3 linked regions of the Tolumonas auensis DSM 9187 genome follow. The protein of the gene in region 1 interacts with the protein of each later gene in a pairwise test. Links are inferred from orthologs where the notes say so. Each region holds a gene or a part of one and is shown in the gene's direction. Other genes may lie near its edges.

What was found. The genes of interacting proteins can lie anywhere in the genome.
Region 2: the proteins of tuf (region 1) and helD interact in binary tests that used the Escherichia coli proteins (3 or more experiments, as listed by UniProt). The link is inferred for Tolumonas auensis DSM 9187 from one-to-one orthologs.
Region 3: the proteins of tuf (region 1) and TOLA_RS04390 interact in binary tests that used the Escherichia coli proteins (3 or more experiments, as listed by UniProt). The link is inferred for Tolumonas auensis DSM 9187 from one-to-one orthologs.

What each region holds. Positions count from the first base shown.
Region 1 is NC_012691.1:3,064,844-3,067,802, reverse strand. Bases 1-2,883 are described here. They hold tuf (elongation factor Tu), read left to right. Parts: upstream 1-791; coding sequence 792-1,976; downstream 1,977-2,883. Other genes in these bases: nusG (transcription termination/antitermination protein NusG), read left to right, coding at 2,548-2,883; secE (preprotein translocase subunit SecE), read left to right, coding at 2,167-2,544; coaA (type I pantothenate kinase), read right to left, coding at 1-290. In the rest of the region: more of nusG, read left to right, coding at 2,884-2,959. UniProt on the Escherichia coli protein: GTP hydrolase that promotes the GTP-dependent binding of aminoacyl-tRNA to the A-site of ribosomes during protein biosynthesis. May play an important regulatory role in cell growth and in the bacterial response to nutrient deprivation.
Region 2 is NC_012691.1:1,627,339-1,630,366, forward strand. Bases 51-3,002 are described here. They hold helD (DNA helicase IV), read left to right. Parts: upstream 51-454; coding sequence 455-2,551; downstream 2,552-3,002. Other genes in these bases: TOLA_RS07500 (ABC transporter ATP-binding protein), read right to left, coding at 51-97; TOLA_RS07510 (MFS transporter), read left to right, coding at 2,654-3,002. In the rest of the region: more of TOLA_RS07500, read right to left, coding at 1-50; more of TOLA_RS07510, read left to right, coding at 3,003-3,028. UniProt on the Escherichia coli protein: Helicase IV catalyzes the unwinding of duplex DNA in the 3' to 5' direction with respect to the bound single strand in a reaction that is dependent upon the hydrolysis of ATP.
Region 3 is NC_012691.1:934,541-937,553, reverse strand. Bases 51-2,987 are described here. They hold TOLA_RS04390 (ABC transporter ATP-binding protein), read left to right. Parts: upstream 51-518; coding sequence 519-2,456; downstream 2,457-2,987. Other genes in these bases: TOLA_RS04385 (23S rRNA (adenine(2030)-N(6))-methyltransferase RlmJ), read left to right, coding at 2,460-2,987; slyD (peptidylprolyl isomerase), read right to left, coding at 51-371. Outside these bases: more of slyD, read right to left, coding at 1-50; more of TOLA_RS04385, read left to right, coding at 2,988-3,013. UniProt on the Escherichia coli protein: Genetic data indicate it may be involved in ribosome assembly or function.

The sequences.
Region 1 (2,959 bases):
GCAACACTGCCCGCGATGCTAATCACATACGGCACCCGTTCGCTTCTGGTTCCCAGAAACTGTTCAATGACTTTGCTGCGGTGCTGACGTGCTTTCACATAGAGATTCAGCAAGCGGGATAGGGGCAGATAGATGTCACGGACTTCGTCGAGTGACAATTCATCGTGAATACCTCGCAGGTCAATCAGATCCTGTTCGGTTAATGAAAGTGGGACTGAATCACGCAGATGAGCCCACTGTTCCCTGTGAAAATGTAAATAAGGCGAGAGATGTTGTGGATCTGCAGTCATTCTTGAAGTCCTTTCAGCAAGAGGGCCGACATTACACCAAGCGCCTATTATTCGACAACCGAAAGTGCATCTGAGGGTTCAAAAAGCAAAAAACAGAACAATTTCATGAAAACGGAGTAGAAAACTCATGAAAACACATCGCAGAGTAGTTGCTCCACCGGCACGCTTGCACTAGAATTCGCAACGCTCTTTGCAGGTAGCCATGATTTGTCATGCACTGATGGAGGGATTCCCGAGCGGCCAAAGGGATCAGACTGTAAATCTGACGGCTCTGCCTTCGAAGGTTCGAATCCTTCTCCCTCCACCATCCTGTGCACTGGCATTGTAGTTATGCGGGCATCGTATAATGGCTATTACCTCAGCCTTCCAAGCTGATGATGCGGGTTCGATTCCCGCTGCCCGCTCCAATTTAATTCAAAGAGCTATTGTTGATACTCGTCGGACGGTGTGTACCGTGGTGAGTTTCTTACCATATAACAGTGTTAGCTTAGAGGGACGAGCATGTCTAAAGAAAAATTTGAACGTACAAAACCCCACGTTAACGTTGGTACCATCGGCCACGTTGACCACGGTAAAACCACGCTGACTGCAGCGATCACTAACGTACTGGCTAAAAAATTCGGTGGCCAGGCGCGTGCATTCGACCAGATCGATAACGCACCGGAAGAAAAAGCTCGTGGTATCACCATCAACACTTCACACGTTGAATATGATACTGAAGCACGTCACTACGCACACGTAGACTGCCCAGGCCATGCTGACTATGTTAAAAACATGATCACAGGTGCTGCACAGATGGACGGCGCGATCCTGGTAGTAGCAGCGACTGACGGCCCAATGCCACAGACTCGTGAACACATCCTGCTGGGTCGCCAGGTAGGCGTACCGTACATCATCGTTTTCCTGAACAAATGTGACATGGTAGACGACGAAGAACTGTTGGATCTGGTAGAGATGGAAGTTCGTGAACTGCTGTCTGAATACGATTTCCCAGGTGATGACACGCCGGTTATCCGTGGTTCTGCACTGAAAGCGCTGGAAGGCGACGCGAAATGGGAAGAGAAGATCATTGAGCTGGCAGCAGCGCTGGATTCTTACATCCCACAACCAGAACGTGCTATTGACAAGCCATTCCTGCTGCCAATTGAAGACGTATTCTCAATTGCAGGCCGTGGTACAGTAGTAACTGGTCGTGTAGAACGCGGTATCATCAAAGTGGGTGAAGAAGTGGAAATTGTTGGTCTGAAAGAGACCACCAAGACCACTTGTACCGGCGTTGAAATGTTCCGTAAACTGCTGGACGAAGGTCGTGCCGGTGAGAACGTAGGTATTCTGCTGCGTGGCACTAAACGTGACGACGTAGAGCGTGGTCAGGTACTGGCTAAACCAGGCACCATCAACCCGCATACCAAGTTCGAATCAGAAGTATACGTACTGTCCAAAGAAGAAGGTGGTCGTCATACGCCATTCTTCAAAGGCTACCGTCCACAGTTCTACTTCCGTACAACTGACGTGACCGGTACTATCGAACTGCCAGAAGGCGTAGAGATGGTAATGCCAGGTGACAACATCAAAATGGTAGTTACCCTGATCCACCCAATCGCGATGGATGATGGTCTGCGTTTTGCAATCCGTGAAGGCGGTCGTACCGTAGGTGCGGGTGTTGTTGCTAAAGTAATCGAATAATTCTTTCGGTTACAAATATAAACAAAGCCCCTATAATCGGGGCTTTGTTATCTTAGGGGCGTAGTTCCAATTGGTAGAACAGCGGTCTCCAAAACCGATGGTTGGGGGTTCGAATCCCTCCGCCCCTGCCAAATACCGCAAAATAGCGGGTTTAATGCACTGAAAACGAATACAGGTAGATTGTATGAGTGTGAATGTTGAGAGCCAGAACCGCAACAAAGGTAAAAACATCGCATTGTGGGGGCTGGTTTTCATTCTTCTGGCGGCTGCGGTGGTTGGTAATTCAGTTTTTGCTGAAAAATCGTTATTGATCCGTGTTGTCGCAGTTGTAATTGCGTTTGCTGCTGCAGCGGTGACTGCATTGCAAACTATTCAGGGTAAAGCACTGCTGACTTTTAGTCGTGAATCCATCAAGGAAGTCCGTAAAGTAGTGTGGCCAACTCGCCAGGAAACTATTCAGACAACCCTGATCATCTTTGCATTTACCGTTGTTATGGGCCTATTCTTATTTTTAATAGATGGTGCTCTGATTTGGCTGGTTGAACTAATCACCGGAATGAAGGGGTAATCAATGTCAGAACAACGTATGAGATGGTATGTTGTACAGGCTTTTTCCGGTTTTGAAGGTCGTGTCGCCAAATCGTTGAAAGAACATATCAAAATGCACGGCATGGAAGACCAGTTTGGTGAAATTCTGGTTCCTACTGAAGAAGTAGTCGAAATGCGTGCTGGCCAGAAGCGTAAAAGCGAGCGCAAATTTTTCCCGGGTTATGTGCTGGTACAAATGATCATGAATGATGCATCATGGCATTTAGTGCGTAACGTTCCCCGTGTGATGGGCTTCATTGGCGGTACTTCTGACCGTCCGGCACCGATCACCGATAAAGAAGCGGATGCAATTCTGAATCGTCTGCAAGAGTCTGTGGATAAACCAAAACACAAGACTCTGTTCGAACCAGGCGAAGTTATCCGTGTTTCCGATG
Region 2 (3,028 bases), 1.4 Mb from region 1 along the record:
CACGTTCGAGCTTCAAATTGATCTTGTTGTTCGCAAGACAGCCGGGATATTGCTTAGTGATATCCCACAATTCAAGCTGGTAATGATGTGTTGTCATCCTCTTTACGACACTCCGTTTGCGGGTGTAAAAAATTGATGTGCGAGTTAAGCAAAAAATTGTCCAATTTGCCATTTTTTCTGCATGTAAATTCACTGATCAGCGAAAAAATCACCATGCAGAGCCATGATTACCGGAATAATGTGCCAAACACTATGTGTTGCGTTAAAGATTCAGCCTGAACACAACCTTTTGGTATTTTAGCTGAGGCTGAATCACTCTGTGTATGTTTTATAGCCATGTAATGGCATTTTTCTTTGTGCTGCCAGATTAAGTGCAGATTACAGGCCAACTGGATGAAAGATTAGCTTTTTCCCGTGTTATCTTTAGGTGCGGGCTCTGTACATGAATTATTAAATGAATACTTACGAAATTAAGAACAACTGGCTGACGAATCTGCTGTTCAGGCATCCGGCATCGGTGCTGACGTTGCAGAGTAAAGGACTGCAGATTTCTGATGGTAAGAAAAAGATGGTATTGCCATTCAGCCGTATGAGTTCATTGCCGAAGATCAAGCGGCGTCTGTTCTGGTCGCATTTATCTGTGACTACCGCTAAGAAATCGTATCTGTATAAAGGCTTCTCAGCATCGCAATTACGCCAATTTTCAGAATTACTGAATGATTCGTTGAAACTTCATGTTCAGCAACAATTACAGGCTGAGTATCAGGAAGCAAAACAGCTTAAAACCGAGATACAGACCTTTCTGGATGCGTCATCTTTCCGGCGCTCATCGCAATGCCGGCATTTGGTGGAACGTTGCCGCCGGCTTCTGAAGAACACCTCTGTTTATTTACGGGAATGTTTTGCTACTTCTTCTCAATTGGCCGCATTGAAATATTCGGCTGATTTTGTTTCTTTTGCTGAAGAGAAAGTAAAACGGGCAAACACAAAATTCCTGAAACAAGAGTTACTCCGGTGTCAGTCGTTTTTTGACCATATTGAGAAGAACACATTAACGTTGGCACAACGCAAAGCCTGTATTATCAATGAAGACCATAATCTGGTTTTAGCCGGGGCGGGAACCGGCAAGACCAGCACGATGATTGGTCGGGCAGGGTATCTGTTAGTAACGGCACAAGCTCAGCCGGAAAAAATTCTGATGTTGGCCTTTGCTAAAAAAGCAGCCGGAGAAATGCAGGAACGACAGGATAAGTGCCTGCGACCACTTTTAAAGAACGCAACGCCTGTTATTAAAACCTTCCATGCACTCGGGCTTGAGATCATTGGCAAAGTGGAAGGTAAATGGCCTGTTATCACGCCTTTCGTTGAGAATAATGCGGCATTCATGCAGTTCATTGGTGATGTTATTGGTCAGCTGATGATGAATGAGGCATATAAAAAGAAAGTCAGTCAGTTTTGTACAGATCGTGCCTATCCGAAATCAGCAGCTGATTTCTCCCTGCTGATAGCTGACTTCCTGCTGTTATTTAAACAATCACACCTGACATTCCCGGCATTCGCTACTGATATAAAAAAACAACGTAGCAGTGTGCGTTTTTCTCTCTTTCTGTCACTGTTTCAGCCTGTGTTAGCTGCTTACGAGCAACATTTAACGGAAAGAAATGAAATTGATTTTGCCGATATGATTGGTAAAGCGATCGAGTATGTCGAGTCGGGCCGTTATTGCTCACCCTATCAGCATATTCTGGTGGATGAATTTCAGGATATCAGTCAGGAACGCGCCCGCTTGCTTAAGGCTTTGTTAGCTCAGCGGGATGACACGGTACTGTTTGCCGTGGGAGATGACTGGCAATCGATCTATCGTTTTACGGGTAGTGATATCAATATCACCCGCCAATTTGAATCTATATTTGGTGCGACCGCGACTACTGCACTTGATACCACGTTCCGGTTTAATAATAAGATTGGTGAAGTTGCCTCCGGGTTTGTACTGAAAAATCCGGAGCAGATAAATAAAACAATTAACTCCGCTTCAATAGTGGCGCATCCTGCCGTATCTCTGGTACAGGCATCCGTTTCAGAGCGGGGATTGCATCAGGTATTACATCATCTCAATCAGGATGTGCCTGTTTATTCCGAGCAGAAAACGTCAGTTGCAGTATTGGCCCGGTTTAATTTTCTGCTGGGTGATGATAGTCCAGTCATTCTTAAACGACAGATGGAATTCCAGTATCCGTATCTGGACATTGAGTTTATGTCCGTACACGCATCTAAAGGGAAAGAAGCAGACTACGTCATTGCATTGGGGATGAACAACGGCAAATATGGGTTCCCCAGCCTGAAAGAGACAGATCCGATCCTTGAGTTTTTATTGCCTGAGAAAGAAACGTTTTCTTATGCAGAAGAGAGACGGTTGTTTTATGTCGCGCTGACCAGAGCTCGTCACCGGGTCTATCTGGTATATCACCCTGCAGAACCTTCACCGTTCATCTCGGAATTGATTAATCAGAAATATCCGGTCTGTACGGATGAGTTTGTATCAGCATTCTAAGTTTCCGCTAACCGGACAGAAAGAAAAACAAAATCCGCTGATGTGATTCAAATCACGTTAGAATGTATCTCTCTGGTTTTCTTTATTTAGCAAAAAATTCTTATGGAAGATTCTCAGGCTCTTGTTCAGCCGAAAGCGAGTGATACGCGTTTTCGGGTTCTTGGTGCTATCAGTATGTCGCATTTTCTTAATGACATGCTGCAGTCGCTTATTTTCGCTATCTATCCGTTGCTGAAAGGCAATTACGATCTTAATTTCACTCAAATTGGTCTGCTGACGCTGACCTATCAGTTAACAGCGTCTATTTTGCAGCCGATGGTTGGTTTTTATACCGACAAACACCCCAAACCTTATTCTCTGGTCGTGGGTATGGGGTCAACCTGTGTCGGTCTGTTACTGCTGAGTCAGGCGCACACGTTCCCGCTTTTACTAATAGCTGCCGCCATGGTGGGGCTAGGGTCTTCAATTTTCCATCCG
Region 3 (3,013 bases), 2.1 Mb from region 1 along the record:
AGCGGATGGTTAGCATCTACTTTGACGAAGTCTTCAGATACTTCAACGATAGTTACCGGACGATGACCGTCATCGGTGTCTGCCACGAACGTATCGCCTTCAGCGACTTCCATACCATCAAACAATTCGCCGGGTACTTCCTGCACCAGAGATTCTTCATATTCACCGTATGCATCCATAGCTGGAACGGCCAGTTCAAAACTGTCGCCTTCTTCACGGTCATATAAGGCATTTTCCAGACCTGGAACCAAAAAACCACTGCCATGCAGATAAACAAGCGGTTCACGCCCTTCTGTTGTATCCAGCACTTCACCCGCATCGTCAGACACGGTGTAATCCAGCGTTACTACGCTCAAATGAGTAATCTTCATCATGCATCCCGGTTAAATGACAACTAGCCTCACCAGCATACCGGAAAAATCTGCTGAAACACAATCTTCAGCTCATCATTCAACAGCTGCCGGATAAGGCTTTTCCCCGTATAATGCGCTTTTGTTTGCCGCAGAATTATTCCCGCCATGATCATCGTTTCACAAATCACGCTACTACGAGGCAATAAGCCTTTATTAGAAGAAGCTACCGCTACCATTCATCCGGGTCAGAAAGTAGGGCTGGTTGGAAAAAACGGCTGCGGAAAATCCAGTCTCTTTGCTTTATTGAAAGGTGAACTGGCTGTCGATGCCGGCTCAGTCTCTGTGCCTGCACAATGGCAAATTGCTACCGTTGCCCAGGAAACGCCGGCGCTCGACTGTTCTGCACTGGATTATGTCATTGACGGCGACAAAGAGTTCCGCAATCTTGAGCTTCAGCTGCAACAGGCGGAACAACAAGGTGATGGGATCCGGATCGCCGACTTACATGGCCGGCTGGATGCCGCCGGCGCTTACACCGTGCGTTCCCGCGCCGGTGAGCTATTGCATGGTCTGGGCTTCAGCAGCGAACAACACCAGCAACCGGTCTCTGCCTTCTCCGGGGGCTGGCGTATGCGTCTTAACCTGGCACAAGCACTGATCTGCCGTTCCGACCTGCTATTACTTGATGAACCAACCAACCACTTGGACTTAGACGCGGTCATCTGGCTGGAAAGCTGGTTACGCTCTTACCGCGGCACCCTGATATTGATTTCGCATGATCGCGATTTTCTGGATCGGGTTATTGGCAGAATCATCCATATCGAAAACGGGAAACTGAACGAATATACCGGCGGCTATTCCGACTTCGAAATACAGCGTGCGTCCGCGCTGTCACAACAGCAATCGATGTATGAGAAGCAGCAGCAAGCGCTGAGCAAGATGCAGGATTATGTCGACCGCTTCCGCTATAAGGCCACTAAAGCCCGTCAGGCGCAAAGCCGTCTTAAAGCGATGGAACGGATGGAATTGATCCTGCCGGCACATGTCGACTCCCAGTTCCAGTTTCAGTTCCGTGAACCGGATGCATTACCAACCCCGCTGATCAGCATGGAAAACTTAAGTGCCGGTTATGGTGACAAACTGATTCTGGAGAAGATAAAACTGAACCTGGTTCCCGGTTCACGTATTGGTTTGCTGGGACGAAACGGTGCGGGTAAATCGACATTTATCAAATTACTGGCAGGCGAACTGACACCGCTTTCCGGAAAACTGGAGCCCAGTAAAGGCGTTAAAATCGGCTATTTTGCACAACATCAGTTGGAATCGCTGCAACAGGGCGACACGCCGTTACAGCATCTGACACGGATTGCCGGCAATCGCCCGGAACAGGAACTACGGAACTTTTTAGGTGGTTTCGGGTTCCATGGTGATAAAGCACTGGAAGTTGTCGATACCTTCTCCGGGGGAGAAAAAGCGCGGCTGGTTTTAGCGTTGCTGGTCTGGCAAAAACCCAATCTTTTGCTGCTGGATGAACCGACCAACCATCTGGATCTGGAAATGCGTGAAGCATTAACGCTGGCGCTGCAAGGCTTTGAAGGTGCCATGGTCATCGTATCGCATGATCGTCACCTGCTCCGCACCACGACGGATGAGTTTTATCTGGTTCACAACCAACGACTGGAAGCCTTTGATGGTGATCTGGATGACTATCACAAATGGTTAACCGAGCAGGATAAAGCGACCAACGATACCAAAACAGATACCAGTAATACCTCCGCAGCCCCGCAAAGCGCAGCGGCACGTAAAGATCAGAAACGACGGGAAGCTGATTTCCGGCAACAAACTCGTCCCTTGCGCCAGAAACTGGAAAAGCATGAGCAGCATATGGGCAAGTTGCAGCACAAACTTGGTGAAATTGAACAGGCGCTCGCTGATCCGGCAATCTATCAGGACGATGCCAAATCAAAACTGACTAGCTTACTGGCACAACAAGGCCCGCTGAAAAACGAACTCGAACAAACCGAGCTGGAATGGATGGACATTTCCGAACAGCTGGAACAAATGGAACAACAATTTGCCAGCGACATGGCAACTCAGGATTAATGCATGCTTAGCTATCGCCACGCGTTTCATGCCGGCAACCATGCCGACATATTAAAACATGCTGTACTCAGTCTGTTGATTGACCAGCTGAAACAAAAAGATAAACCGTTTTGTTATCTGGATACCCACTCTGGTGGCGGCTGTTATGATCTCACCGGTGAGTGGGCTAACAAGAAAGCAGAATATCTGGATGGCATCGCTCGTCTTTGGCCGCAGCGTGATCAGTGGCCCGCACTGAAAAGTTATATCGAGTGTGTAGCAGCACTCAATAATGACGATACCCTGCATTATTATCCCGGTTCACCTGAAATCGCGCGATCGCTGTTAAGAGAACAGGATCGCCTGATTCTGATGGAACTGCATAATAATGAGATTGATATCCTGCGCCAGCATATGTACCGGGATCCCCGCGTTGCATTACATCACCGCGATGGTTTTGAAGGGCTGGTCGCTCTCACGCCGCCAACACCACGTCGTGGACTGGCACTGATCGATCCGCCATATGAACTGAAGGAAGATTATGATCGGGTCGTGAAAACACTGGCAAAAGCCTGGCG